3 regions of the Enterocloster bolteae genome follow, and region 2 is predicted to be linked to each of the others. Evidence: riboswitches for the same ligand, from Rfam matches in the RefSeq annotation. Region 2 holds a riboswitch; each other region holds the start of a gene.
What was found. A riboswitch is a leader RNA that binds a small molecule or an ion and turns the genes downstream of it on or off. The one in region 2 is predicted to bind glycine.
Positions count from the first base shown of each region.

Region 1: another riboswitch for glycine. It lies ahead of glyA (serine hydroxymethyltransferase); the one in region 2 lies ahead of CGC65_RS25120 (PTS sugar transporter subunit IIC).
Region 3: another riboswitch for glycine. It lies ahead of gcvT (glycine cleavage system aminomethyltransferase GcvT); the one in region 2 lies ahead of CGC65_RS25120 (PTS sugar transporter subunit IIC).

Region 1 is NZ_CP022464.2:2,277,691-2,287,960, forward strand. Features, by position in the region: gene CGC65_RS10690 (uracil-xanthine permease family protein) at 1-176, opposite strand, end outside; gene CGC65_RS10695 ((2Fe-2S)-binding protein) at 658-1,134, shown strand; gene CGC65_RS10700 (xanthine dehydrogenase family protein molybdopterin-binding subunit) at 1,138-3,396, shown strand; gene CGC65_RS10705 (LysR family transcriptional regulator) at 3,519-4,418, opposite strand; gene CGC65_RS10710 (M20 metallopeptidase family protein) at 4,605-5,783, shown strand; gene CGC65_RS10715 (MFS transporter) at 5,811-7,094, shown strand; glycine riboswitch at 7,221-7,301, shown strand; gene glyA (serine hydroxymethyltransferase) at 7,571-8,818, shown strand; gene gcvT (glycine cleavage system aminomethyltransferase GcvT) at 8,904-9,992, shown strand; gene gcvH (glycine cleavage system protein GcvH) at 10,034-10,270, shown strand, end outside.
Region 2 is NZ_CP022464.2:5,426,962-5,437,231, forward strand. Features, by position in the region: gene CGC65_RS25105 (ABC transporter ATP-binding protein) at 1-836, opposite strand, end outside; gene CGC65_RS25110 (TetR/AcrR family transcriptional regulator) at 937-1,560, opposite strand; gene ahpC (alkyl hydroperoxide reductase subunit C) at 1,785-2,348, opposite strand; gene CGC65_RS25120 (PTS sugar transporter subunit IIC) at 2,595-3,623, opposite strand; glycine riboswitch at 3,815-3,912, opposite strand; glycine riboswitch at 3,914-3,995, opposite strand; gene CGC65_RS25125 (heavy metal translocating P-type ATPase) at 4,236-6,311, opposite strand; gene CGC65_RS25130 (DUF6110 family protein) at 6,407-6,736, opposite strand; gene feoB (ferrous iron transport protein B) at 6,801-8,975, opposite strand; gene CGC65_RS25140 (FeoA family protein) at 9,061-9,282, opposite strand; gene CGC65_RS25145 (FeoA family protein) at 9,322-9,531, opposite strand; gene CGC65_RS25150 (metal-dependent transcriptional regulator) at 9,799-10,188, shown strand; gene CGC65_RS25155 (helix-turn-helix domain-containing protein) at 10,198-10,270, opposite strand, start outside.
Region 3 is NZ_CP022464.2:6,329,844-6,340,113, reverse strand. Features, by position in the region: tRNA gene CGC65_RS29435 (tRNA-Arg) at 108-184, opposite strand; gene CGC65_RS29425 (DUF3881 family protein) at 379-1,251, opposite strand; glycine riboswitch at 1,566-1,709, shown strand; gene gcvT (glycine cleavage system aminomethyltransferase GcvT) at 1,848-2,957, shown strand; gene gcvH (glycine cleavage system protein GcvH) at 3,026-3,406, shown strand; gene gcvPA (aminomethyl-transferring glycine dehydrogenase subunit GcvPA) at 3,459-4,826, shown strand; gene gcvPB (aminomethyl-transferring glycine dehydrogenase subunit GcvPB) at 4,823-6,256, shown strand; gene CGC65_RS29400 (lipoate--protein ligase) at 6,381-7,409, shown strand; gene lpdA (dihydrolipoyl dehydrogenase) at 7,445-8,899, shown strand; gene CGC65_RS29390 (SOS response-associated peptidase) at 9,026-9,676, shown strand; gene CGC65_RS29385 (polysaccharide deacetylase family protein) at 9,840-10,270, opposite strand, start outside.

The sequences.
Region 1 (10,270 bases), 3.1 Mb from region 2:
ATGGTCCTGGTGGCAGCATCGGCACCGGCTGCACCGGCTATGACTATGGGTACTGTTACTGTGCCCAAAAACATGGCCATGATGTGCTGCAATGAGATGGGAAGGGCCTTGCGGACAGGCGGTTTGCTGTCAAAGACGTACAGGGAATGGCTTACTTCTTGATTTCGTGCATTCATGTTGGATAAATCTCCTTTCCAGATGCTGACCGGCCTTGCCGGACCAGGAATGTGAGGAATTTTCACATGGAGTATGTTAAAAGTTCCACGAAGCGAGTATAAGTCATTTGTTTTGGTTTGTCAACTTGCATAAAAAACCGTATAATTATGATAAGTAAAATGGCAAAGTGCCTTAATTTGCAAGGTTTTTTTGAGAAACAGCGGGAAGTATCAGGCGGTAAAACCAGTAAAAAAAGTTTATTTTTGTAAAAAGTGCTTAAAAAAGTCGTTCTCTGTTGTGATAAAGCGACAATCTTTTTCGAGAATGTTGACTTTTATAGCTGAATTGGTATAATCAGGAAATATATAGATAAATGCAAAGCTTGGGCTTTTTATATCATACTGCGGAACATAAGTTTGGAGACCTTTCTTTACCAAAGGCCGACATGCTTATGTTTTTTTTATCCAGAAAAGGATACCGGGACAGACGGGAGATGGTTAGATGGAACAGATATGTTTAAATATTAACAAAAAAAACTACAATGTGGCAATTGAAAAAAACTGGACTCTGCTCTATGTACTGCGGGAGGAACTGGAGCTCACAGCCGTGAAATGCGGCTGCAATACAGGGGACTGCGGTGCCTGCAAGGTAATTATTGACGGGGAGGCAGTGAATTCGTGCCTTGTCCTAGCCAGGAATGCGGTGGGTAAGACCATTGAGACCGTGGAAGGTTTATCGGACGGAATCCATCTTCATCCAATCCAGCAGGCATTTATTGACGTGGGAGCGGTCCAGTGCGGTTACTGCACACCGGGAATGATCATGTCGGCCAAGGCGCTGCTGGACAAAAATCCCGATCCCACAGAGGCGGAGATAAGAGCCGGTATTTCCAACAACCTGTGCAGATGCACCGGATATGTAAAAATCGTCAGGGCCATTCAGCTGGCAGCCAGCCGGATGCAGAAGGAGGGGAAGTAGAGGATGGAATTACAGACGCCCAAAAACGGAGTGATTGGCACGGATATGCCTGTGAGGGATGCTGCCCTGAAGGTGACCGGACAGTTTAAGTACGTTGGAGACATGACTCTTCCCCATATGCTTCATGCAAAGGTGCTGTTCAGCCCTGTGGCCCATGCCAGAATCAAATCCATAGACACCAGCCAGGCGGAGCAGTTAGAAGGGGTCCGGGCGGTTGTGTGCTGGAAGAATGCGCCGGATGCCCTGTTCAACAGCTGCGGCGAGGAGATTGACGGAGAGAAAACGGAGCGGGTATTTGACAGCACCGTGCGCTATGTGGGAGACAAAGTGGCAGCCGTGGCAGCCGAGACAGCAAAGATAGCGGAGCAGGCCCTGAAGCTGATTCGTGTGGAATACGAGGAGTTGCCGTATTACCTGGAGCCGGAGGAGGCCCTGAAGGAGGGGGCATATCCCATCCACAAGGATTCCAATGTGATCGAGGAAGTAGTCCAGGAGGCAGGGGATGTAGAGAAGGGGATGGCGGAAGCGGATTATATCTACGAGGACGACTTTGAAACACCTGCCATCCATCATGGGGCCATTGAGACGCACACATCCCTGGCTGTCTATGAGAGCAGCGGCAAGCTCACCGTCTACACGCCCAGCCAGGATGTGTTCGGGCACAGAACCAATCTGTCGCGGATCTTCGGCCTCCCCATGAGCCGGATCAGGGTGGTGAACCCCGGAATCGGAGGGGGATTTGGCGGGAAGATTGATATGGTGACAGAGCCTGTCACGGCCCTTCTGGCCATGAAGACAGGACGTCCCGTGCGCCTGGTATACACCAGGAGAGAGGATATTCCCTCATCCAGGAACCGCCACAGCATGAAGCTCCATCTGAAAACAGGCATGAAAAAGGACGGCACCATCGTGGCACAGGAAATGGATGTCATTGTGAATGCAGGAGCGTATGCAGGCGGAACCATGAGCATTGTCTGGGCCATGAGCGGCAAATATTTTAAGAACCACAAGACACCAAACCTGCGGTTTCATGCTGTGCCGGTGTACACAAACACTCCTGTGGCAGGAGCCATGAGAGGCTTTGGTTCTCCCCAGGAGTTCTTTGCCCAGCAGTGTCAGCTGAACAGGATTGCAAAGGATCTGGGCATGGACATAATCCAGCTCCAGCTTAAGAACCTGGTGGAGCCGGATGGGTTTGACCAGAGGGACGGCCTGCCCCACGGAAATCCCAGGCCCATTGACTGTGTACTAAAGGGAATGGAATTGTCAGGATACGAGGAGGCTGTCAGGGAACAGGAGGATGCCGCGGACAGCAGGTACCGAATCGGCGTGGGCATGGCTGTTGCAGCCCACGGCAACGGTGTATTCGGCGTAAGACCGGATACAACGGGAGTCATCATCAAGATGAATGAGGATGGCACGGCTGTGATGTTTACCGGTGTCAGTGATATGGGAAATGGTTCCGTAACCACCCAGACCCAGGTGGTAAGCGAGATACTGGGCATCCCCATGCCGCACATCGAATGTGTCCAGGCCGACACCGATGCAACGCTTTGGGATATGGGAAATTATTCCAGCAGAGGTACGTTTGTGAGCTGCAGCGCAGCGTTAAAGGTTGCCGGTCAGGTGAAAACAGAGCTTCTTAAGGAGGCTTCCGGCCTGCTGGAAGTGGATGAGAGTGAGCTGGATTTAAAAGATCAGAGGGTTTACTGCATTTCCAGGCCTGATACGTCTGCCTCCCTGGCAGAGGTGATCAAATATGCAAAGCAGGCCCATGGCAGGGATATCTGCTGCGCGGACACATTTGCCTCCTGCGCCATGGCCGTATCCTACGGAGCCCATTTTGCCAAGGTCCAGGTGGATATGGAAAACGGCAGTGTAAAGGTACTGGATTACACGGCAGTCCACGACATCGGCAAGGCGCTTAATCCCATGGGCGTGGAAGGCCAGATTGAGGGCGCGGTCCAGATGGGAATTGGCTATGCCCTGACAGAGGGCTTTATACTGGATGATAAGGGAAAGGTAAAGAATACCACCTTAAAACAGTACCACATGCTGAACGCACAGGAGATGCCTCCCATTAAAGTGGGGCTGGTGGAACAAATTGAGCAGTCAGGTCCTTTTGGGGCCAAGAGCATAGGCGAGTGTTCTGTGGTACCTGTGGCCGCGGCAGTGGCAAACGCGGTATCCAATGCAGTGGGAAAACAGGTGAAGCGGATTCCGGTAAGGCCGGCGGATGTGATGAAGCTGATAGAGAGCTGAGTTTGGCGGAAAGAGTTGGAAGCTAGAGCGTTGGAAACTAAAAATATATTATTATAGAAGAAACAGCATTGGGGACAGCGCCAGAAACAGTGGGCTGTCCTCTCTTTTACGGTCCTTTTTTGTCAGGGCGTCTGTCCGTCTAAGGCTGCAAAATCCCGCAGAAACCGTATGAATTCCCGTTCCCTTTTATTAGGCCTGTAGTCTGTCTGGGTCACAAAATAGAGGTTCAGATACAGGTTTTTGTCGCTGATTGGCACGAAACAGAATCCGCGTCCATCCGAGGTTTTGCCTCTGACTGACAGGGAGATGTATTGGCCCTCTCTGATGGCATCAAAGAACTGCCCGCGGTTATCTACCTCCAGGCGGTTGGGATGGTCGGACAGGCCGACTAACTTCAGGTAGGAGATGGCGGAGACATCATTGAAATGCACGTAGGGATAGTCAAACAATTCCTTTATGGATACGGAAGGTTTCTTATAGAGAGGATGCTCCCTGGAAACCATTACATACAGCGGAATGGAAGTCATAAGCTCTTCGCAGGAACAGTGGAAGTCCCTGGCCAGCCTCAGGTATTTTTCCTTTTTTTCTACGGCGCAGAGAATGAAACCAAGACGCGTACGGCCTGCCGCAACCGACTCCAAGACCTCCTGGTTCCCCATTTCTGTCAGACGGTCCGGAAACTGTTTGGCAGACTGTTTTTTAAATTCCAGAAAAAGCCTCATAATATTGGATACGAAATAGGAAGAAATCACCATAGGCTGTTCTGCTTCATCCCAGGACAGCTGTTTTAATTTCTCATATTCATACAGTATGATGCGGGCACTGTCCATGAATTTTATTCCTTTTTCTGTCAGAAGGATTCCGTTGTGGCTGCGTTTGAATAGCTGGCAGCCCAGTTCCTCCTCCAGATTCTTAAGGACTCCGCTTAAATAGGGCTGGGAGACCAGCAGCCTCTGGGCGGCTTTGTTGATGGACCGGCATTCTGCCACGGTCATTGCATATTCTAAATGGCTGAAATTCATGATGTTACCCCTTTTGTGTACAATTTGCCTAATAATAAAATGGTTATAACCCATAAAATATTCGGAATAACCGAATGCCCGGGAGCTATGGTAAGATTATATCACAGAAATAAATAAAAGTTAACGAAACTCCGGAGAAGTAGTTATAAAAATCAAAGAGCCTGTCTGAAGGAAAGGGGTAAAAGAATGTATAGAGAATTACTGGAAGAGGCAAAAACCATGGAGGCAGATCTGATTGCCTGGAGGCGCAAGCTTCACACCATGCCGGAACTGGGGCTGGAGCTGCCTGATACAAGTACGTTTGTTCGGGAAAAGTTAGAGGAGATGGGGATTCCTTATGAGATTAAGGTCAATGGTTCCTGCGTGGTTGGAATTCTTGGAAAAGGGAGCAGATGCTTTATGCTGCGCAGCGATATGGACGGCCTGCCTTTTCAGGAAGAATCAGGGGAGGAATTTGCGTCCCGAAACGGCAGGATGCATGCCTGCGGACATGATCTTCACGCTACCGTGCTGCTGGGAGCTGCAAGGCTTTTGAAGCAGCATGAGTCTGAGCTTAAGGGCCAGGTAAAGCTTCTGTTCCAGCCGGGAGAGGAGACCTTCCAGGGAGCCAGGGCAGCCGTTGAGGAAGGCGTGCTGGACCATCCAAAGGTGGACAGCGCCTTCGCCATGCATGTGGCAGCCCAGATGTCCCCGGAATATGTTGCCTACGGAAGCCTTCCCATGGCGGGGGTCTATGGATTCAGGATTACCCTGACAGGACAGGGCGGACATGGTTCCAGGCCGGAAAAATGCATTGATCCCATCAATACAGGCGTACATGTCTATCTGGCGCTGCAGGAGCTTATTGCAAGGGAGTGCCCGGCCATCTCAGAGACAGCCCTGACCATCGGACAGTTCTGCGCGGGCAGCGCCTCCAATGTGATTCCTGAGACTGCCGTCCTGCAGGGAACCATGAGGAGCTTTGACGAAAAAACAATGTCTCATCTGATTGCACGGCTGAATGAAATTGTACCTTCCGTGGCAGGGGCCTACCGCACAAAGGCGGAGATTGAGGTGATAAGCGATATTCCCATTGTCAGGTGCAATGAGGAGCTGAACCAGGAGATTGTGGAAGGGCTTAAGGAGCTGGAGCCGGAGCTGAAGGCGGTCTGCGCTTATCATGTGATGGGATCGGAGGACTTCGCCTATATTTCCCAAAAAATACCGGCCAGCTATATGTGCATTGGAGCCGGTATCGAGGATGTTTCAAAACGGTATGTGGAGCATAATCCCAAGGTGCGTTTTCATGAGTCTGCCCTTGTCAAAGGCGCTGCTATTTATGCCGGGACAGCCATGAGATGGCTGGACCTCCATGGAAACCAGTAGAACATGTCTGGGGAAAGAGAGGACAATATGGCGGAAAACAAACGCTTTTTTTACGGTTGGCTCATACTGCTGACCTGTATTCTGATTATGGGGCTGGGGTATGCGCCTCTGGTGAGCTGCGCAAGCCTGTTCACAAAACCGGTGACAGAGGATCTGGGATTTACCAGGAGCGGATATGCGCTGGTCAGCACCATTGCAGCCCTGATGATGGCATTTATGTCGCCGTTCATTGGAAAGATCATGTCAAAGCCGTACATGCACAAAGCCCTGGTGGTGTGTATGATTGGAAACTGTCTGGCGTACTACTGTTATTCCTTTGCCAGCACCCTGCCCCAGTTTTACGTGACAGCAGCCTGTATCGGATTTTTTGAATGCGGCTCCACTATGATTCCGGTCAGCGTACTGATTACCAACTGGTTCAGGAAAAAGAGGGGACTGGTTATGAGTATTGCCATGGTGGGATCCAGTATAGGCGGAACCATATTAAGCCCCATAATCGGAAACCTCATCGCATCCCAGGGATGGCGGTTTACATATAAGGCTGTGGGCATAACCAGGCTGGTTATCCTGGTTCCTCTGGTGCTGCTTGTCATCAGGCGGACTCCCGCTGATATGGGGACCAAGGCATACGGCGCGGATGAGGAGGGAGAGACAGGAAAGGCCAGGAAAACAGAGCGGGAGTGGAATGTGTCGCTGAAGGAAGTAAAGAAAAAGCCCATGTTCTGGTGCTTTGTATTGGGATGCACGCTGATTTCAGCCACTGCAGCCGTCATTACACAGATACCGGCCTCGGTTATGGATGCCGGATATGCAACCACCACAGCGGCCTCCATCGCCTCCTTGTACCTGTTTATTGCCATTCCCGGAAAATTGGTACTGGGACATATTTATGACAGGTATGGTGTGAAGGCAGGAATACTATTTGGAAATACCATGTTTTTTCTTTCCGTTATTTGTTTGATATTTATTAAACATCAGCCCTTCCTGTACCTGATGGCAATTTTGTTTGGATTCGGGACCTGTATAGGAACTGTAAGCGCTCCGGTTATCACCAGCGGCATCTTCGGCACAAAACATTACGCAGAAATCTATGGATTCCTGAGTCTGTTTCCCAGCGTGGGATACGCCCTGGGCGGCCCTCTGATTGCGTCAGCCTATGATTTGACAGGCTCATACAACATTGCCTGGATTATTGTGGCAGCCCTGTCCATCGTCATGACGGCATTTCTTTTGTACTCCTACAGGGTCAGCCGCGTGTGCATAAAGGAGCAGGAAAAAACTGCTGATAGGGCAAAAAACACAATGCAATAACGGCAAAATGCGTTAAAAATTAAACACATTTTACCTATTGACTGAAAATATTAAGTGTGATACTATGACATTAGCACAAAGCAGAATCATATAGAAATGCTTTTGTTGACAATTTTATATAATCGGATGATGGATTCGGGAGAGACTGCACAGGCAGCGCCGAAGGGGAAGCGAAGAACTCTCAGGCAAAAGAACCGGATACTGGACGAAACTCTGGAAAGCGATAGCACCGACGAAGCCAAATCTTTCAGGTACAAAGACAGAGCGCATGAACATTATTTGTTCGTGCGCTTTTTTTGATATCCGGGTCATGGATACAGGGCATGTGTGTATACGGGCCTCCTTCAAAAAAAGCGCGCGGTACAAACAGGGAGGTGGTATGGTTTCGGAGGCGGAAACAGGGCATATGGATGTGTTTGTGATGAAGGGCATATGGATATGTCCGTGATGAAAAATAAAAAGGAGGATATGAACCAATGGTTGAACAGGTAATGGATTTTATTGAAGGATATGACAAGGAGATAGGGGAGGCAATCAAGGCGGAGTGCGGACGCCAGAGAAGGAATCTGGAGCTGATTGCTTCCGAGAACATTGTGTCGGAGCCCGTGATGGCTGCCATGGGAACGGTTCTCACCAACAAATACGCAGAAGGATATTCAGGAAAACGCTATTACGGCGGATGTGAGTTTGTGGACGTGGTGGAGACCATTGCCATTGAACGGGCAAAGAAGCTGTTTGGATGCGACTATGTGAATGTACAGCCTCATTCCGGAGCCCAGGCCAACATGGCTGTGTTCGTAGCCATGTTAAAGCCGGGCGACACGGTTATGGGCATGAACCTGGACCACGGCGGCCATCTGACACACGGAAGCCCTGTGAATTTCTCAGGACTGTACTTCAACATTGTGCCCTACGGCGTCAATGAGGATGGGTACATTGATTATGACAAACTGGAGGAAACAGCAGTTGCCTCCAAGCCGAAACTTATCATCGCAGGGGCCAGCGCCTACTGCCGGACCATTGATTTTAAGCGGTTCAGAGAAGTGGCCGACAAGGTGGGAGCTTACCTGATGGTGGATATGGCTCACATCGCCGGGCTGGTGGCGGCAGGTGTGCATCCCAGTCCCATTCCATATGCGGACGTGGTAACCACAACGACCCACAAGACCTTAAGGGGTCCAAGGGGCGGCATGATTCTGGCCAACCAGGCAGTGGCAGACAAATTCAATTTCAATAAGGCCATTTTCCCGGGAATCCAGGGCGGACCTTTGGAGCATGTCATTGCAGCCAAGGCAGTCTGCTTCGGTGAGGCGCTGCGGCCGGAGTTCAAGGCTTACCAGGAGCAGGTGGTTAAGAACGCAGCAGCCCTGGCGGCAGCTCTTAAAAGGCAGGGTTTTAACATTCTCACAGGAGGAACAGATAACCACCTGATGCTGGTGGACCTGAGGGGAATGGACGTATCCGGCAAGGAACTTCAAAACCGCTGCGACCAGGTATACATCACTCTGAATAAGAACACGGTTCCCAATGATCCCAGAAGCCCCTTTGTCACCTCGGGCGTGCGCATCGGAACACCGGCAGTCACCTCCAGGGGACTGAAGGAAGAAGATATGGAAAAGATTGCTGAGTGCATCTGGCTGGCAGCCACTGATTTTGAGGCTAAGGCTGATTATATCAGAGGCGAGGTTGACAAAATCTGCGGTAAATATCCGCTGTACCAGTAAGCTGCCGGGAAACTGGAAATGAGACGAAGCAGTTGGGGAACTGTTGAGATACAACCATAGAATATGGAAAAAAGGAGCAGAGAATATGGAATTAAAGACACCGCTGTATGACATGCATGTAAAGTATAAGGGAAAGATTGTGCCGTTTGCAGGCTACCTCCTTCCGGTTCAGTACGAAAAGGGAGTGATTGCGGAGCACATGGCAGTGCGTGAGCAGTGCGGCCTTTTCGATGTGTCCCATATGGGCGAGATTTTGTTAAGCGGGCCGGATGCCCTGAAGAATGTGAATATGCTTCTGACCAATGATTATACGGTCATGGAGGACGGTACAGCCAGATACAGCCCCATGTGCAACGAGGCAGGAGGCGTGGTGGACGACCTGATTGTCTATAAAATTAAGGACAACAGCTATTTCATCGTTGTCAACGCATCCAACAAGGATAAGGATTACCAGTGGATGAAGGACCATGTGTCCGGTGATGTGGAGCTTAAGGACATATCCGGCCAGGTGGGCCAGCTTGCCCTTCAGGGACCAAAAGCCCTGGATGTACTTAAGAAGGTGGCGGACCCGGATGCCATCCCGGATAAGTATTATACCTTTAAGAAGGACTGCTGCATAGACGGTATTCCCTGCATCATCTCCAAAACAGGGTATACAGGCGAGGATGGAGTGGAAATCTACATGGCCGGGAACGACGCTCCCAGGCTGTGGGAGCTTTTGCTGGAGGCCGGCAGGGAGGAAGGGCTGATACCCTGCGGCCTGGGAGCCAGGGATACCCTGCGTCTGGAGGCATCCATGCCCCTTTACGGACATGAGATGGATGACACCATCACTCCGAAGGAGGCAGGTCTTGGTATCTTTGTCAAGATGGATAAGGAGGACTTTATCGGCAAAAAGGCATTGCAGGAAAAGGGACCTCTTACCAGGAAGCGCGTGGGACTTAAGGTTACGGGCAGGGGCATCATCCGAGAGCATGAGCCGGTATTTGCCGGGGAACAGCAGATTGGAACCACCACGTCCGGCACCCATTGCCCGTATCTGGGATATCCGGCAGCCATGGCATTGGTGGATATTGCATACAAGGAGCCGGGCACCCAGGTCGAGGTGGATGTGAGAGGCCGCAGGGTTGGAGCGGAAGTGGTGAAGCTTCCATTTTATAAGAGAGAGAAATAAGCAGGGATTATGAAATGCTCAAAACAAGGAGGAAATAAAAAATGAACGTGCCAAAGGAATTAATGTATACAAAATCCCATGAGTGGGTAAAAACAGTGGATGACACAACCGTGACAGTAGGACTTACGGATTATGCCCAGGATGCTCTGGGAGACCTGGTGTTTGTAAACCTTCCGGAGCCGGGAGACGATGTGACGGCAGGCGAGGCATTTTCAGATGTGGAGTCTGTGAAGGCAGTATCAGATGTACTTTCTCCTGTTACCGGCCAGGTAGAGGAA
Region 2 (10,270 bases):
CCCGCAGGTATGAGAACGGCAAATATGCTGTTGATGCTGACCGAATAACAGCACATGGGAATTCTGAGGGACAGGGTATAATTCACAGCCCAGTTCTTATAGCGAATGATGGAATCATGAAAGCTCTTAAAGGAAAAAATGCTCTGCTGGAATGTCTTTACCACAGGGATTCCGCGCACATACTCCACGGCCTCGCTGTTCATGTCCTCCAGGGCATTCTGGTACTGCTTCATGCACTCTGCCATTCCCGTCCCCATCATCCTGCTGAGGAAAAATGTACCCACCGCCATGGGAATGAGGCTGATAAGGCCAAATCTCCAGTCAAACACCAGAAGAAGTACCAGCACTGCCGCCGGCGTCACCAATGCTCCCGCCAAATCCGGTAACTGATGGGCCAGATAAGTCTCTGTCTGTCCTGCCCCGTCGTCAATGATACGGCGCAGTTTTCCGCTTCCGGTCCCCCTCAAATAGCCAATGGGCAGCTCTGCCAGGTGGTGAAGGGCAGCCGTCTTCATATTTCTGGCTGTCCGGAAGGCCGAAAGATGGGTACACATAAGAGCCCCAAAATAGATAAGCATGCTCAGGAGTGAGGAAGCCACCGCCATCCACCCCCAGTAAACCAGCGTTCCGCCGGCCAGTCCTCCCGGCCAGTTCAGGACCGCCAGCTTTATCACCATCCACATGCACAGATACGGCACCAGCGCTATAACCGCGCTGATACCTGACAGAATGCATCCTGTCACTGTAAGGTATTTATACTTCCCTGCAAAGGTCATCAGAGTCACCTTACCTGTATCGGGAAGCCGTGTCATAATATGTTTCCTGCTGCCATCCACTTTTTCATCCTCCTTTTCGTTAGTTTCAACTAACTCATTGTTTTAAAAATAAGGCTGTCAGGCTTCTGCCTTCCGGCTTTCCGCCCTCAAGCCTCATCTCTTACTCACCCAACTCCATGATTCGCACCCAGCCCGCATGCTGAAAACGGCTTAATGTGACAGCACAGGTAATTGCCTGTTCTCTCGGCAGGTCGTGGGACACAAATTCATGGAGCTGCTGGAAAAAGGACCTGCACAGAATATGAATCAGTGTGTTGCTCATTCCTTCAGCCGAATGTCCCAAAGATTCCATAGCTTTTATAAAATCCCGGCAGGACTGCTCCTCCACCGCGGCCAGCCTGTCAAAATAACGGTCCCTGGCTTCCTGGGCGCCGCAGCAAAGAAGCAGCTTGAACACCTCAAAATGATCATAGATATAATTCACCATCCAGGGTATGTACTGCTCTGTAATCTCATTCAGCCTGGCTGGCTGCTGTTCAGGCGGCAGCGCAGCAAAGTCCCTGTGCTCTTTACGGTACAGATCCAGCAGTTCCTCCGCCGTATCTGAGGTCAGCGCGTCAAACAATGCTTTCTTCCCCGGAAAATAACCGTATATGGCTCCGGTTGTCACCGATGCCTCCTTTGCGATTCTCCTGAGCGACGCTTTCTCATATCCATATGTGAGAAATTCCTTCTTTCCTGCCTCCAATATGGCAGTAACCGTACCGTTGTACCTGTCCTCCATGACAATCACTCCAACCTTTTCCCATATCATTATAACACTGTTATATAACATGGTTATTATGGTACAAAAAAAGGCATCCGTCAATACATATAACCGATACCTTTTCTCATTAAACCATTTTATATGTTTTTTTGAAAAAACTTCTCAAAACCAATGAATGCAGCGTACTTTCTCAGCCCTTCATCCACCATCTGTCCGGGACCTGCCATATTGTAGAGGGCGGCTTATAAGAGCCCCACCAGCTCCAGGCTCGGTTTTAAAGTATCTGCTCCCGGCTGCCATTTTGCCGGGCATACCTGATCACCGTGCTCCGCCACAAACTGGGATGCCTGAACACGTCTGAACAGCTCGTCCGCATTCCTGCCCACATTTCCCGCGATTACCTCGCAGGCAACAATCTTTCCTTCCGGATTCACGATAAAGCTTCCTCTTTCAGCCATTCCGTCAGCCTCTATCATCACATCGAAATCCCTGGCCAGACTGCCCGTGGGATCCGCCAGCATGGGATACTTGATTTTCTGTATGGTCCTTGATGCGTCATGCCATGCCTTGTGGACAAAATGGCTGTCGCAGGATACGCTGTATATCTCGCAGCCGGCTGACTTGAAGTCCTCATACTTATCCGCCAGGTCCTCCAGCTCAGTGGGGCAAACAAATGTAAAATCCGCGGGATAAAAGAAAAATACAGCCCACTTCCCTAAAACATCTGATTTCTTCACTTCCCTGAACGCTCCGCCTGCATAGGCCTGTACTGTAAAATCGCTGATTTCTTTTCCTATTAATGACATATTGTTTCCTCCTGGTTTTTGTGATGGTTTACTGCTGCCTTGCCTTCTATCCCGTTACCCTTGAAACAGAAATCCATTGCCCGCTGCCCGGTTGTTAGTTTTGTCTAATTTACTCATATTTTACCAGAACTAATCCCTTTTGTCAATAAACAATATTGATAATTATTATTAATATTGTTTATTGCAAAAAAAATAAAAATAACAGCCAGACAAGTTTCCCCATCTGGCTGTTCCCATGCTGCGTTATTACTCCTCAAACGAATTAATGACGGATAATTCCGGCTTCATATCATACTTCTTCTTAAATACTATGGCTCCCACGATTCCAGCCAGGGTACCGCTGATGGCAGCCAGCAGCAGCGCCATAAGTACCTTTAACGGCGGATTGAAGGCAAAGGGCGCCAGCAGTCCGGGTATGGGAGATGCTGTTCCCGGGGCATTGTTGATAATGCCCAGGAATGCGGCGGCCACTCCCGAAAAGCCTCCCCCGAAAAAGTTGGAACAATAAATCGGTATGGGGTGCTTTGTTATGATATGGGCCTGTGTCAGCGGCTCCATCATAACAGCTGCCACGTTGCTGTTATCCCCGAAGTGGAGCATTTTAAAGATGACACCATTGGTAAAGGAACCGCCGAAGCAGGCAATAGCTGCAATACCCATGGGCAGTCCTGTAAGTCCCAGCATGGCGGTAAGAGCCATGGAACTGAGGGGAGACGTACAAATCATCTTGATAACCCCTCCCAGCAGAAGTCCCATGAGAATGGGCGACTGCTCTGTAGCTGCCGAAATCATGCCGCCGATGTGCGCCAGGGCTGCATTCACAGCCGGATCCACCAGGAAGGCGATGAATCTGGCAATCGGTGCAATCATGAGAGCACCCAGCACGGAATCCAGGCCCGGCGGAAGGTGTTTCTCAATAAACGGCGCAATGAAGCCAATTGCATATCCTGCGATAAATCCCGGAAGGATGCCGTATCCTCCCAGAGCAACACCGGCAACTACTGCAAATACGGGATTCACTCCCATGCCTATCGGTACCATAATTGCCGCTGCCACGCCGCCCATGTTGCCCGATATGGTGCCCGTTTCCCCAAGGAATGCCAGGTGAAGCAAATCTCCGGATATGTACCTGTGGACAGCCTCCACAAGGAAAGTTGCAACTGCTGCATTGGCCATTCCCGACATGGCCGCTGAACCTTTGGGCGCCTTCATACTGAAAAGTGAGAAAGCTGCCAGCGTCAATAATAGTAATCCTAACCCCGTAATAATTGTCATAAATCTACGTTCCTCCTGTTTTTTGCTCTCCGCAGATATGCTTGGCCGCTTTCCACCACAGACCGCCGTTACCGCTGTGATAGCTCTTAAGCTAAGGTATATCCTTGGTAGAGTTTTCGCAATGCAGGTAACGAAGAAGTCCCCAAAATTGCAAAAAAACAGAGACAGACATAAACGTAGCGTAGATGTCTGCCTCTGTCCTTTTACCTGAAAGTTTCCCTGACGCGGTTGCTGCTATGCCGCCGGTTGCTTCATCGGTATTCACATTTTAGTGACCTTCTCCAGAGTCCCGTCCGAATTCGATTCTTTTGCCTGAGAGTTTGCGCATCCCCTTCGGCGTTACCTGGCGGTAATCTCTCCCGAATTCATCAACCGGTCTGTCATTAACTTTGTTTATATTTTAACATCAAACATAGAAAAAAGCAATAGAATTATGTTCAGTTTATTTCTTTTTCACAAAAAACATACCGTTTTTTTATGCATACGGCACAATTTTTTTCACAATAAATGACAGAAAATAAACATATGTCCATTTACTCTCTTCCATTCCCAAAATAATTGTAAAATACAGGAAGGGGGATTTTATTTTTTTTCTGTACGCGCCTTCAAAAATCAATCCAGAAGATTGGTCATACTCTTTAAACTGATAGCCAGAGTGGATGTATTGTGGAGCATAGCTGATGCGGCCGGGGTTATGACGCCTCCCACTCCCAGAAGAATAAGACCCAGGTTGAATCCGATAACAAACCTGTAGTTCCGGTCAATCCGGTCCATGAGTGCCCGGCTGATAGCCCTCAGTGTCACCAGTTGGAACAGGTTGTCCTCCGAGATGGTGATATCTGCTATCTCCCTGGCAATCTCAGCCCCTTCGCTGATGGCAATTCCCGCGTCAGCAGCCGACAGGGCCGGCGAATCATTGATTCCGTCGCCAATCATAATAACCTTGCGGCCCTTTTTCTTTTCTTCGTCCACGAACCGGGCCTTGTCCTCGGGAAGGACCTCCGAATAATACTCGTCCACTCCCACCCGTCCGGCAACAGCGGCGGCTGTGCGCTCACTGTCTCCTGTCATCATGACAATCTTGGTGATTCCCTGCCTGTGAAGGGCGGCGATGACCGCATCCGCCTCATCCCTCAGAGGGTCCTCAATGCAGATAACGGCTGCCAGACTTCCTCCGATGGCCAGGTAGAGGTGGGAATATTCCACGGGAAGGCTGTCAAATACCGTTCTCTTATCCTCCGGTATCCTGCACCCCTCATCTTCAAACACAAAGTGATAGCTTCCAATCACCACCCTTTCATCTCCCACATAGGTGGCAATGCCGTGTGCTACAATATAATCCACCCTGGAATGCATCTCCTTGTGGACCAGCCCCCGCTTCACTGCCTCATTTACCACAGCCTTAGCCATGGAGTGGGGGAAATGCTCCTCCAGGCAGGCAGCAATGCGCAGCAGCTCTTCCTTTCCCATGTCATTGAATACCACCACATCCGCCACCTGGGGCCTGGCCTTTGTCAGGGTTCCTGTCTTGTCAAAGATAATGGTGTCGGCAGCAGCCGCTGCCTCCATATACCTGCCTCCTTTTACCGTAATATGGCAGCTGCCGGCCTCGCGCATGGCCGAGAGCACAGACAGGGGCATAGCCAGCTTCAGCGCGCAGGAAAAATCCACCATCAGGATGGACAGGGCCTTTGTCACATTGCGGGTCAGCAGCCACGTAAGTATGGTTCCGCCCAGACTCCAGGGAACCAACGCGTCCGCCAGGGTGGCTGCCTTTCCCTCAGCCGTGGACTTAAGCTGCTCCGACTCCTCAATCATGGTCACAATCCGTTCAAACCTGGTGTCGCCCGCAGCCGTCCTCACCCGCAGGGTAATCTCTCCCTCCTCTACGGCTGTTCCCGCATACACGTAGGAGCCCTCCTCCTTCCTGACAGGCACTGATTCCCCTGTCATGGAAGCCTGATTCACCATGGCGTCCCCGGAAGCGACCACTCCGTCCAGAGGAATCACATTTCCCATATGGACCGTTACCAGGTCTCCCTCCCTGATTTTTGAAACAGGAACCAGGACCTCTGTCCCATCCACATTCTGCCATACCCCGGAAATGTTTAAGGACATGCTCCTGGCAAGGTCGCCCACTGACTTTTTGCGGGTCCATTCTTCCAGAAGTTCCCCAATCCCCAGAAGGAACATAACAGAACCCGCCGTGTCGAAATCCCGTCTCAGGACAGACACGGCAATCGCTGCGGCATCCAAAACCTCCACCTCCAGCTTGCCCCTGAGCAGACAGCGGACTCCCTTTAGCAGGTACCTGACGGAGTGGGCGGCCGTATAGACGGCTCTGACAGAAGCCGGCAGAAAGGATTTGGCAAATGCCCTGACCACCACTTTCCGGACCAGCTTCTCCTTGTATTCGCGGTTCAGGGCCCTTCCGCTGTTCTTCGGCACCAGCTCTTCCATCCGCTCACTATCATAAGAAAACCTCTGTATTCCCTCCAGTATGCACCTGCGGCTGCCTTCATACACCACAGCGGCATCCGCTGTTCTCTCATATACCCTGACATTTTTTACTCCGGGAAGGGTGCAGAGATAATAATGCAGCAAATCAGCCTGCCGTATGCTCATATCCTTCTGATAAAAATGAACCCTGACCCTTCCCCTTATCTCATGTCTAATTACAAACTTCATTGTTTCAAGCTCCTATTTTCAACTGTCCTGGACACATTTTCAGAGTAAATGAAAAAATTACCGCCCGGAGATTTCTTCCCCAGGCGGATTATACATTACGCTGTAACCGTATCAGCAGAAGCTGTCTCATCTTCCTTCAAATATTCTGAGGTATGCTCAGGGGACTCCTCCCTGCTTTCATCCTCAAATACCTCCTGACAGCGCTGTGCATTGATTTCCCTGGCCTCTGCCAGAATATCCTCAGCGTTCTCCTGGATATTGGAGGCGGTGGTCATCACACAGTTTTTAGCCCTTAATCCGGCAGCCAGGCAGTTGATATATAACTTTTTGGCATCATCGCTTCCCAGAATCTTCACACCTGCTGTTCCAAACAGGACGCCGCCTAAAAAAAGGCCCATTTTTTTACATTTAAAACAATCGATCATTCCTTTATCCTCCTAAATTATATGTAAACAATCCTTATCAGGCACAAAAGAGTATGCAGGGCTGTTATGATGCTGTCTTGGCCTTTACATTCACATTAAGAGAACTGCCCTCTTTATAAGGCCTTACTAACAGATAGATGAATACGGCCACGGCCCCAATTGCCGCAACGGTTCCGACTCCAAAGGTTCCCTCTGTAAACCATCTGCCAAACTGGTATATGCACAGTGCCACCACATATGCAAGTATGGTCTGATAACCGATTGCAAACCAGGTCCACCTTGCATTGTTCATCTCACGCTTGATGGCGCCTATGGCAGCAAAACAGGGAGCGCACAGCAGATTGAACACCAGGAAGGAATATGCGCTGACGGCTGTAAAGCTCTGGGCCAGTGTTCCCCAGATTTCTGATCCGTCCTCAGCCACTTCCGCAAAACCATAGAGAATGCCGAAGGTGCCAACTACGTTTTCCTTTGCAACCAGACCCGTGATGGCCGCCACAGCTGCCTGCCAGTTCCCCCATCCCAGAGGAGCGAATATCCAGGCAATGGCCTGACCGATTGACGCCAGAATTCCATCCGACAAATCTTCCACCATACCAAAATGTCCGTCCACAAACCCAAAGCTGGATGTAAACCAAATAAAAATAGTGGACAGCAGGATTACGGTTCCTGCCTTCTTGATAAAGGACCAGCCTCTCTCCCACATGCTGCGCAGAACATTCGACACAGTTGGAAGGTGGTAAGCAGGAAGCTCCATTACAAACGGCGCCGGATCCCCTGCAAACATTTTTGTTTTCTTTAAGATGATGCCGGAGCAGATAATGGCTGCAATTCCTACGAAGTAGGCGCTGGGTGCTACCCAGGAAGCGCCTCCGAACAGGGCTCCCGCAAACAGCGCAATAATAGGAAGCTTTGCTCCGCATGGAATAAAGGTGGTGGTCATGATGGTCATTTTGCGGTCCCTGTCATTCTCAATGGTACGGGAAGCCATGATGCCGGGAACACCGCAGCCGGTTCCGATCAGCATGGGAATAAAGGACTTTCCTGACAATCCGAATTTCCGGAAAATTCTGTCCATGATAAACGCCACCCTGGCCATGTAACCGCAGGATTCAAGAAACGCAAGGAAAATAAACAGCACCAGCATCTGGGGCACAAAGCCAAGCACAGCGCCCACGCCAGCCACAATACCATCTAATATCAGGCTGGAGAGCCAGTCAGCACAGCCCACCGCGGCGAGGAATCCCTCCACAACAACAGGTATGCCCGGCACTTCCAAGCCAAACAGACTCCAGCCTTCCCCAAACACTCCGTCGTTAGCCCAGTCAGTGGCCCAGGTTCCCACTGTGGTAACTGAAACATAGTAGACAACCCACATGACCGCCGCAAATATAGGCAGAGCCAGGAAACGGTTGGTGACGATATGGTCAATTTTATCGGAGACGCTCATCTTCTCTCTGCTCTTTTTTGTATAACACCTGCCAATAATAGATGTAATGTAGGTATAGCGCTCATTTGTGATGATACTCTCAGCGTCATCGTCCATGGCCTCCTCCATGCGCGCTGTGATGCTTCCCACATCCGGAACCATGGTCATCTGGGCCCCAATCTTGTCATCCCGCTCAAACAGCTTGATGGCATAGAAACGCCTCTGCGCCTCAGGCACATTTCCTCCGATGCATTGCTCGATTTCCTCCAGAGCCGCCTCCACATCGGCGCAGAATTTGTGTACCGGTACAGATGCTCTGCTGTCCCTTGCAAGCTCCACTGCCTTGTTGGCGGCCTCCATGATGCCGGTGCCCTTTAATGCGGAAATCTCCACCACCGGGCAGCCCAGCTCCCTGCTCAGAGCCTGAATGTCAATCCGGTCCCCGCTCTTTTTAACCACGTCCATCATGTTGACAGCCATCAGCACGGGAATCCCCAGCTCCATTAACTGGGTGGTCAGGTACAGGTTGCGCTCCAGGTTGGTTCCGTCCACAATGTTTAAGATGGCATCCGGCCGCTGGGTAATCAGGTAGTTCCTGGCGACCACTTCCTCCAGCGTGTAAGGCGACAATGAATAGATACCCGGAAGGTCCATGATGATGACATCCTTGTTCCCCTTAAGTTTTCCTTCCTTCTTTTCCACCGTGACACCAGGCCAGTTTCCAACAAACTGATTGGATCCGGTAAGACCATTGAACAGCGTGGTCTTTCCGCAGTTGGGATTACCGGCCAAAGCAATTTTGATTGACATTTTCATATCCTCCTCATTCTCTTATTGAGAAAATTTATCAATAAATTAGTTGTAGCTAACTCATTCTTTTAAAAAAAAGCAGTTTCTACTGCACTTCAATCATCTCGGCATCCGCTTTCCTTAAGGACAGCTCATAGCCCCTAACATTCACCTCCACAGGGTCCCCCAGAGGCGCCACCTTGCGGACATAGACTTCCGTCCCTTTTGTGATGCCCATATCCATGATTCGCCGCTTTACGGCCCCTTCTCCGTGAAGTTTAACAACCGTTACCGTGCTTTTGCATTTTACTTCCTTCAATGTGCGCATCTTATTAATGCTCCTTTCCTTCTCATACCCGCGGCCAGCTTACACCATAATCTTATTGGCCATCTCTTTGCTGATAGCAACCCTTGATTCCTTTACATTGACAATCACATTGCCATTGTTAGCTGAAACAACAGTCACACTCGCTCCCGGCACAAACCCCATGTTCTCCAGATGACGCTTTACCTCTTCCTTGCCGCCCACCCGGACTATGGATGCCACCGTACCTTCTTTTACCAATGTCAACGGCATACCCATCACTCCTCTTTCTGAACCTGATGTGATTCTGTTTCCTGAAATTTCTATATTGCAGCTGGAAAGTTATGGTATCCTAACTGCAAATTTAGGTTAGCACCAGTTAACCGAAATGTCAATCATTTTTTTCAATTTAATTGCAGGTTTTTTGCTCTTTCAGACCTGGCGCTAATTTGCGTTTCCTTTCCGGGTATGATAAAATAGAAAATAGCCGCCGCAGACTTTGAACTAACTAATATTTATCAGTGGGAGGATTTGATTAAATTGAAAATACAGGAATCAGCTGAAAACTATCTGGAAACAATCTTGATTTTAAGCCGCAAAAACCCCTATGTCCGCTCCATCGACATCGCCAACGAACTGGCCTTTTCCAAGCCCAGTGTCAGCGTGGCAATGAAGAATCTGCGTGAAAACGGTTATATCCTCATGGATGACCAGGGGCACATCACCCTCAGCAGCATGGGAAAGGAAATCGCCGAAACCATGTACGAACGCCACACCATGCTCTCCCAGTGGCTCATGTACCTTGGCGTGGATGAACAGACAGCCGCGGAGGATGCCTGCCGCATTGAACATGTGGTCAGCGCAGAAAGCTTCCGGGCCATCAAGGACCATATTACCAAGGGGCATGAGCTTCCGGAAGACAATTTATAAGGCACGCAGTCAGAAATATTCCTGCTGCTGTCCCTGTTGTTCTTCCGGGTTCCCCGGACCGCCGGTCCTGATATACACACTT
Region 3 (10,270 bases), 900 kb from region 2:
ACTTTTGGAAACTCCCACGGACATAGGCAGCCGTACATTTGCTTTCGTGTTCGTGATATTCAAAAAGCTGTAAACCCTTAAAAATAAAGGCTTACAGCGTTGTTTACTGGCGTCCATGACAGGAGTCGAACCTGCGGCGTTCCGCTTAGGAGGCGGACCCTCTATCCTACTGAGGTACATGGACTTGTATAAAATTTTCAGTGTTGGGCGATTGCTCCAACAAGCCCTTAGGAGGCGGACGCTCTATCCTGCTGAGCTACAGAAACACAAATATAAGGCGGGCCGTATGATACTCATGCGGTCCGCCTTATATAATAACCTAAGTGGTAAAAAAAATCAAGTCCTATTTTCAAATAAACATCCCGTTGAAACATCCCTTTAAAACAGCACCGTACCCTGCATCCACACCTGTCCCTTAAAGCGCCGTCCTATCCGTGGCTCGCCTAACAGGTCCTGTTTGTTGATGGCCACATGGAATACCATATCGTTGCAGTCCAGCTTCAGGTTATATATTTCTTCCTTGGTAATCCGGTTGGCGCTGGTGCTGATTTCCGTGATTTCCCCTATGACGGAGTACTGGTCGCACTCTATGCCGCAGGGCATGAAACATGTCTCTATGATGGAGTACACATCTTCATGGGCAATCCGTCTGGATACCATGGAATAGAGGTCGATGTCCTCTATGGTCAGCGTCTCAATGGCGTCCTCATCGCCGTGTTTTGCGGCTTCCAGGAGACTGCTGCGTTTTTTGGCGGCCTGACGGGAGTCCTCTGCCTGTTTTTCCGTCTTATTGACAGGCAGCAGCACCTTACCCTGGACTGCCAGTCCTGTAAGGGCGGCTCCCTTTGGCTGGACAGGCTGGCGGGCGCTGCGGCGCATCCTGTACTCCATGGAATTTTCCATGTAGAAGATTAGGGATATGCCCACCCTGTATTCATCAAGAAGGCCTGCATAAGTTTCACGCTCCGTGTGGCGCTGGATGGAACATTCCGCCTCTGAACTTACATCCGGGTTCTTGACATAGGGAAAGTAATACTCGCGGCTGAATGTTCCTTTGGGGCTCATCTCGCCTATCATGGCAACTCCCATGCCGGGGGCCACTTCCGTTCGCAGTTCACAGAACCTGCTGCCTTCCTGTTCCGCCAGGCGGCCGGTCATCTCCGCTTCTTTTACCAGACGCTTTAAAAGCTTCGCCATATCCTGTTTTTTCTGGTACATACTGAATCCTACTGTCCGCATAAACTTATGCATCTTGTCACCTTCTTTCACTTAAGATTTTGCTCACCTAAAACCGTACTCATACAAGAATGAGGCCAAAGGAACCCCTTCGCCTCATCACCTTTGCTCATTATATACTACTTCATAGGAGATTACCAGTATTTTTTCTAAATAAACCGTAAAATATTCGTGAAAATAAGTTTGGAAAATAAGGCGAAAAATGCGATTGATGTGTTAAAATTTAAACACTTTTTAGCTATTGACTGAAAATCGCGCCTGTGTTAGTATGGGATTAGCACAAGGCAAGCCGGTGGGATTTGCGTTTGCGGACAATTTTATATCATCGGAAGATGGATTCGGGAGAGACTGACCAAAATGTATGAAAGATACAGAATACGCTTGATATAGCGTATCCGTGTATTATCAGCATACAGAACACAGCGCCGAAGGGGAAGCGGAAAACTCTCAGGCAAAAGGACCGGATACCGGACGATACTCTGGAGAGCATAGCACCGAAGAAGCCAAATCTTTCAGGTCCAAGGACAGAGCGCATGAACATCTTTTGTTCGTGCGCTTTCATAGTCTATGATTGTTAAGGACCAGACAATTTCATGAAGGAGGTAGTGATTATGGGAACAGAAACAGCAGGGGAGGTTTTGTTAAAAACACCTCTCTACGACACTCACGTAACGTATAAGGGCAAGATCGTACCTTTTGCAGGGTATCTTCTGCCGGTACAGTACGAAACAGGCGTTATCGAGGAACACATGGCAGTGCGTACCAAATGCGGTCTTTTTGACGTGTCACACATGGGGGAAGTGATTTGCAAAGGACCGGACGCCCTTAAGAATCTGAACATGCTCCTGACCAATGACTATACGGTCATGGCGGAGGGCCAGGCCAGATACAGCCCCATGTGCAATGAACAGGGAGGCGTGGTGGATGACCTGATTGTGTATAAGGTCAGGGATGACTGCTATTTTATCGTGGTGAACGCTGCCAACAAGGATAAGGACTATGCGTGGATGAAGGCCCACCAGTCAGGGGATGTTGTGTTTGATGATATTTCCTCCCAGGTGGCACAGCTTGCCCTGCAGGGACCAAAAGCAATGGATGTGCTTAAAAAGGTGGCGAAGGAGGAAGATATTCCTGAAAAATACTATACCTGCCTTTTTGACCGCATGGTGGGCGGCATGAAATGCATCATTTCCAAAACCGGTTATACCGGAGAGGACGGAGTGGAGATTTATCTGGCGCCGGAGGATGCGCCTAAGATGTGGGAACTGCTCATGGAGGCAGGAAAGGATGAGGGCCTGATTCCGTGTGGTTTGGGCGCCAGGGATACCCTGAGGCTGGAAGCAGGCATGCCTCTGTACGGACATGAGATGGACGATACTATTTCTCCCAAGGAAGCCGGATTGGGAATCTTTGTGAAGATGGATAAGGATGATTTCATCGGAAAACAGGCTATCCAGGACAAGGGACCTTTGACCAGGAAGCGTGTGGGATTAAAGGTAACCGGCCGCGGCATCATCAGGGAGCACCAGCCTGTTTACATAGGAGAACAGCAGGTGGGTATGACCACCTCCGGCACACACTGCCCGTTCCTGGGATATCCGGCAGCCATGGCCCTGGTTGACATAGGGTTTAAGGATCCGGGGACAGCGCTGGAAGTGGATGTGCGCGGGCGCCGCGTGGCCGCGGAGGTAGTGAAGCTGCCATTTTATAAACGGCAGTAATTTATGGGATATAATAAACAAGTTTTTAAAATATAATAAAGAACAGCATGTTCAAGGAGGTATTAAGAATGAATTTTCCAGAAGATTTAAAGTATGCAAAGTCACATGAGTGGGTAAAGACCCTGGAGGACGGCACGGTTTTAGTGGGAGTGTCTGATTATGCACAGGACGCTCTTGGGGATCTGGTATTCGTAAACCTGCCGGAAGCAGGGGACGAGGTGACAGAGGGAGAGCCGTTTGCAGATGTGGAATCCGTAAAGGCTGTATCCGATGTGTATTCACCGGTAAGCGGCACAGTGGCCGAGATCAACGAGGTACTGTTAGACGCCCCGGAATCCATCAACGAGGCGCCTTATGAGGCATGGTTCATGAAGGTGGAGAATGTAACCGGCACAGCGCAGTTAATGAGCGCGGCAGAGTATGAGGAATATGTGAAGACCCTGGATTAGGGGATTAAGGCGGGGAAGGTATTCCATCCCATGAGAGGTGAGGTGAGATTATATGGGAAGTTATGTACCAGGTACGAAGCAGGAGCAGCAGGAGATGCTTCGTGAGATTGGATATGCCAGCTTTGAGGAGATGTTCTCCCATATACCGGATGAGGTAATGCTGAAGGAAGGGGTCAATATCCCTTCAGGACTCAGCGAGCAGGCAGTTAAGGCAAGAATGGAGGACATAGCCGGTAAGAATGTTGTGTTCCGCCATATTTTCAGGGGGGCAGGGGCTTATAACCACTACATACCTGCCATTGTTTCAAACGTGACGTCAAAAGAGGAGTTTGTCACTGCCTATACGCCTTATCAGGCGGAAATCAGCCAGGGCATCCTCCAGTCCATATTCGAGTATCAGACCATGCTCTGTGAACTCACAGGAATGGACGCCTCCAATGCATCCATATACGACGGTGCCACGGCTGCGGCGGAAGCCATTGCCATGTGTAAGGAGAGAAAGAAAACCACAGCCTATATTTCTGCGGCTGCAAATCCGGGCGTTATCGAGGTCATGAAGACATACTGCTTTGGCAGCAATACAAAGGTTGTTATGGTTCCGGAAAAAGACGGGGTAACGGATGGGGCAGCTCTGGAAGAGATGCTGAAGGCAGACCCCCAGGCCGCCTGCTTCTATGTGCAGCAGCCCAACTATTACGGCAATATAGAGGACGGGGACGCCCTGGGCCGCATCGTCCATGAGGCCGGCGCCAAGTACATCATGGGCTGCAACCCCATGGCCCTGGCTGTTATGAAGACCCCGGCAGAATACGGGGCGGATATCGCTGTGGGCGACGGCCAGCCTCTTGGCATGCCTCTGGCGTTTGGAGGACCTTATCTGGGCTTTATGACAGCCACGGCAGCCATGACCAGGAAGCTTCCGGGCCGTATTGTAGGCGAGACAGCCGATCATGAGGGACGAAGGGCATTTGTTCTTACTCTCCAGGCCCGTGAACAGCATATACGCCGTGAGAAGGCCAGCTCCAACGTGTGCTCCAACCAGGCATGGTGCGCTCTGACCGCCTCTGTATATATGACAGCCATGGGAGCAGACGGTATGGCTAAGGCAGCAGGCCAGTGCATGTCCAAGGCCCACTATCTCAGGGATGTATTAAAGGAAGCAGGACTTGAGCCAAAGCATAACTGTGAATTTTTCCATGAGTTCGTTACCGTAAGCCCTGAGGGCGGGTGCACGGACAGCGCCCACATTTTAAGGGCATTGGAAAGCAAGGGAATCCTGGGCGGACTGCCGCTTTCCGACAGGGAAATCCTCTGGTGCGCTACGGAGATGAACACCAGGGAAGAGATGGATGAACTTGCCTCTGCTGTACGGGAGGCGCTTCACAGGGAATGCGGACAAAAGGAGGTGTGCGGTTCATGAAACTTGTATTTGAAAAAGGGTCAGCCGGGAGAAGACTGGATTTAATCAGTCCCTGTGACGTGCCACAGGTATCTTTTGAAAAAGCACATATCCGTGAGAAACAGCCCCGCCTTCCGCACATGTCGGAAAATGAAATAAGCCGCCATTATACGGAGCTGGCAAAGCGTTCCCACGGTGTCAACGACGGTTTCTATCCTCTGGGTTCCTGTACCATGAAGTACAATCCCAAGGTAAATGAGGAAGCAGCCGCTTTAAAGGGTTTTAGGGGAGTCCATCCGCTGCAGCCGGAGGCTACGGTGCAGGGTTCCATGGAAGTTTTATATCTGGCGGAGAAATATCTCTGCGAAATCACGGGCATGGATGCAATGACATTCCAGCCGGCAGCAGGCGCACACGGTGAGTTTACAGGACTGCTTTTAATCAAGGCATACCATGTACATCACAATGACACCAAACGTACCAAAATTATTGTTCCCGACTCTGCCCACGGAACCAATCCGGCCAGTGCGTCCATGTGCGGCTACGACGTGGTGAGCATTCCGTCCAGGGAGGACGGCTGCGTGGATCTGGAGCAGTTAAAGGCAGCGGTAGGGGAGGACACAGCCGGTCTGATGCTGACCAACCCCAATACCGTGGGATTATTTGACAAGAACATTCTGGAGATTACCAAAATCGTACATGATGCAGGCGGACTGTGCTATTATGACGGCGCCAACCTGAACGCGGTTATGGGCATTGTGCGGCCGGGTGACATGGGATTTGACGTGGTCCATCTGAACCTGCACAAGACATTCTCCACACCTCACGGCGGCGGCGGGCCAGGAAGCGGTCCTGTGGGCTGCAAGGAAATCTTAAAGCCCTTTATACCTGGCGTGCGTGTGGAAAAGGAAGAGGATACATACCACTTTGTGAAGGCGCAGGATTCCCTTGGGGATGTGAAGATGTTCTACGGCAACTTCCTGGTGGTGGTTAAGGCATTGTCCTATATCCTGACCCTTGGAAAGGAGGGCATCCCGGAGGCTGCCCGCAATGCAGTGCTGAATGCCAACTATATGAGGGTGAAGCTGTCGGATGTCTATGACATGGCCTACAACGAGACCTGCATGCATGAGTTTGTCATGAGTCTGGAGAAGATGAAGCATGACAAGGATATATCCGCTATGGATATCGCCAAGGCCCTTCTGGATTACGGCATCCATCCGCCGACCATGTACTTCCCGCTGATTGTACATGAGGCGCTGATGGTGGAGCCTACTGAGACAGAGTCCAGGGAGACACTGGATGAGGCAATCGAGGTATTCCATAAGATTTACGAGCAGGCCCTGGCAGATCCTGAGGCACTTCACAGTGCGCCCCACCTTACACCGATTGGAAGACCGGATGAGGTTACGGCGGCCCGTAAGCCGGTACTGCGCTATACATGGGAATGATGAAAATGAAATAGGACTGCCTGGACAGCCGGCATGTCCCTGGTTATGTATGGATATCCCGGATATCCGTACATGGCCGGGGAAGGGGCTGCCCAGGCAGCCTTTCTATAGAATGGAGACTGACATGATAAACAGACTTGTGTGGATGGAGACAGATAATACATACCCCTACCGGAATCTGGCCATGGAGGAATACATGACCCTTCATGTTCCCCAGGGAACCTGCATTCTGTATCTGTGGCAGAACCGCCATACGGTGGTGATAGGAAAGAACCAGAATTGCTGGAGGGAATGCAGGGTGAATTTCCTGGAACAGGAGAACGGATATTTAGTGCGCCGGCTCTCCGGCGGAGGCGCGGTGTTCCACGATCTGGGGAATCTGAATTTTACATTTATTGTGGGCGCCGGCGATTATGATGTTTCACGGCAGCTGGATGTAATACTGGAAGCCGTAAGGAGTCTGGGAATCCATGCTGAGAAGACGGGGCGTAATGATATCACGGTGGATGGACGCAAGTTCTCAGGCAACGCATTTTACAGAACAGGGGACGGCTGCTACCATCACGGAACCATACTGATACGGGCGGACAAGGAAAATATGTCGCGGTATCTGAATGTATCAAAAGAGAAGCTGGCCTCCAAAGGAGTGACCTCTGTAAAGTCCAGGGTGGCCAATTTATGCGAGTTTAAGCCGGATATCACATTGGAGGAAGTAAAGTCGGCGTTGGTGGAGGCATTTTCCAAGGTTTATGGTCAGCCTGCCGTAAGGATGGAGGAAGGGGAGCTGCCTCAGCCGGACATAGATGCCCGGACAGAGAAATTTGCTTCCTGGCAGTGGAAATACGGAAGGAAGATCCCCTTTGAGTATGAAATGGAGAAACGGTTTCCATGGGGCAATATCCAGATACAGTTTCATGTGGATGAAGGCATGATACAGGATGTGAATGTATTTTCAGACGCCATGGACCAGGAGATGATCGGAATGCTGGCTGAACAGCTTAAGGGCTGCGCCTATGCGGAGGAGGATATATGCAGGGCGGTAAAAGCCATGGGAACAGACGCGTTTCAGGCAGGGGAATATACGGGCGCGGATGAACCGCAGTCATGCCGGATAAAAGAGGATATCATGACCCTTGTGAGGGAATCGCTGTAAACGCAGAACATAAATGGAAGAGAGGTTAGGTTTATATGGCTGACAAATTTGATTTGGTGGTGATTGGCGCGGGGCCGGGCGGATATGAGGCCGCCATTGAAGGGGTTCAAAAGGGAATGAAGGTCGCTCTGGTGGAAAACCGTGAGCTGGGAGGCACCTGCCTGAACCGGGGATGCATTCCCACCAAAACAATCATCCACACAGCAGAGCTGTACCATGAATTACAGTCAGGGCCATCCATCGGCCTGACGGTCCGGGAACCCGCGGTTGACATGGAGATGGTCCAGAAACGAAAGGATGAAGTGCTGGAACAGCTGAGAAAGGGCATTGCCTCCCTTATGAAAACCAACAAGATTTCAGTTTATTACGGTACGGGAACCATACTGGACAGGGAGCATGTAAAGGTGGCGGCGGCTGAGGATACATCAGAGGGAAAATCGGAAGGCAAACCGGAGGGGAAATCAGAGGAACAACCGGGCGGACAGAAACAGGACCAGGTGGTTCTGGAAACCAGCCATATTCTCATTGCCACTGGTTCCGTTCCCGCGTGCCCGCCCATACCAGGCTCATCCCTGCCGGGAGTGGTCACCAGTGACGGTCTGCTGGACAAAAAGGATATGTTTGAACATCTGATTATTATAGGCGGCGGAGTAATCGGTATGGAATTTGCGTCTGTATACAGTTCCCTGGGCCATGGTGTGACTGTTATTGAGGCCCTGGACCGTATTCTGCCCACCATGGATAAGGAAATTGCCCAGAACCTGAAAATGATTATGAAGAAAAGAAATGTGGATATCCATACGGGGGCAAAGGTGGAGGAGATCCTTCAGACAGAGGATGGAAAAGGACTTATATGCCGATATACGGAAAAGGACAAACCCTGCGAGGCCAGGGCGGACGGCATCCTTATCGCTACGGGCCGCAGGGCTTATACAGGCGGTCTTATAACCGATGAAAGCAGCCGGGAAGTGAAGGATATGGCCATGGAACGCGGGCGTATTATCACGGATGAAAAATATGAAACCAGCGTACCGGGCATATATGCCATTGGCGATGTGACGGGCGGCATTCAGCTGGCCCATGCAGCCACTGCCCAGGGCAGAAACGCAGTGGCGCATATGGCAGGAGAGGATATGGTGATCCGCACGGATATCATTCCGTCCTGTGTGTATACCAATCCGGAAATCGGCTGCGTGGGAATCAGCGCAGATGAGGCCAAGGCCCGGGGAATGGAAGCAGTGACAAAGAAGTATATCATGTCTGCCAACGGCAAGTCTATTCTGTCCCAGCAGGAGAGGGGATTTATAAAGGTGGTGGCGGACAGCGGTTCACACCGCATCCTGGGCGCCCAGATGATGTGTGCCAGGGCCACGGATATGATCAGCCAGTTTGCGGTGGCTATGGCCAACGGGCTGACGCTGGAGGATATGGCTAAGGTTATATTCCCTCACCCCACATTCAGTGAGGGGATACTGGAAGCTGTGAGGTAATGGAGCTTTGGCTGCGTTCCTGCTCACTGCCTGCATTGATTTTTAAGGGTTTGGGTATATAATACAGTAGGCGGACAAAATGCCGCCATAGGAATGGAATACTCAGGAAAGGCGGGCAGGAATTTCATGTGCGGCAGATATCATTTCAGCGCGGAGTTATTAGATGAGATAAGAGACATAACGGAGCAGAAGGACTGGAAACTGGAACTGGGAGTTCTGGACCGGGACATCCATCCGGGCGACATGGCGCCGGTCATTGTGGCAGCCCTGGAAGAGGCATCTAATGTACCGGCCCCGGCAAAGAACGCCGGGACAGCTTCTTACGCGGGCCGGGGCGGGAGTCTGCGGGTCTGCAGGCAGAAATGGGGGTATCCCGGGCCGGGCGGAAAGGGGCTGGTTTTTAATGCCAGGTCAGAGTCGGTGTTTGAAAAGCGGATGTTCCGGGACAGTGTGAGCATGCGCCGGGCAGTGATCCCGGTTTCTTGGTTTTATGAGTGGAATAAGAATAAAGAGAAATTTACATTCACTAAGGAAGGGAGCCGGATTCTGTTCCTGGCAGGATTTTATGGCAGGTATGAGGACGGGGAACACTTCGTTATACTGACCACCCAGGCCAATGCGTCCATGGCCCCTGTCCACAGCCGTATGCCTCTGGTTCTTGAGAGGGAACAGGTTAGGGAATGGATTCTGGACAGTGCAAAGACAAAGGAACTGCTGGGCCAGGAACCGCCCCAGCTGGAAAGGGATTGTGAGTATGAGCAGCAGACCTTGTTCTGAGATGTATATGATATGAGCATATGGATGGGCTTATCTGAAATTGGTTATTTGAATATGGTTATCTGAACATGAGGGCGCCTCCTTTTGACGTGAGTCTGAAAGGAGGCGCCTGCTGTTATGTTTTATGAAAGTTGGCCCAGAGCAGATAAAGCGGGGATAAGATTTATCTGTCAGGCTTTAATAAATCCCGGTTTTCCAGCACATACTCCGCCACTGCCCGGTTGGTATCAATCCAGGCCCCATGGGACAGCATATAGCCTATAAGCTCACTGAGCATGTTTACCCGGCTGGCGCGTCCTATGAACTGTGGATGGAGGACAAAGTTAATCATCCTGCCTTCCGCTGCCAGGGAATCAAATTCATCCTTCCAGATTTCTAACATTTCCCGGGGGGATTTCAGTTCATACCGTTCCGGAGCAGAATCCGTGTAAAAATCGTATGCGGTATCGTCAAAAATAGAATCCTTGGGAAGCTCTACCAGAGGAACCTGCCGGCCGTCTATGGTATGGATAAAGGGACCGTCGGAGTCCCTCCAATTGGAGCTGTATAGGTAGCCGTGCTCCAGAAACAGTCTCAGGCTGTAATCGTGTATCA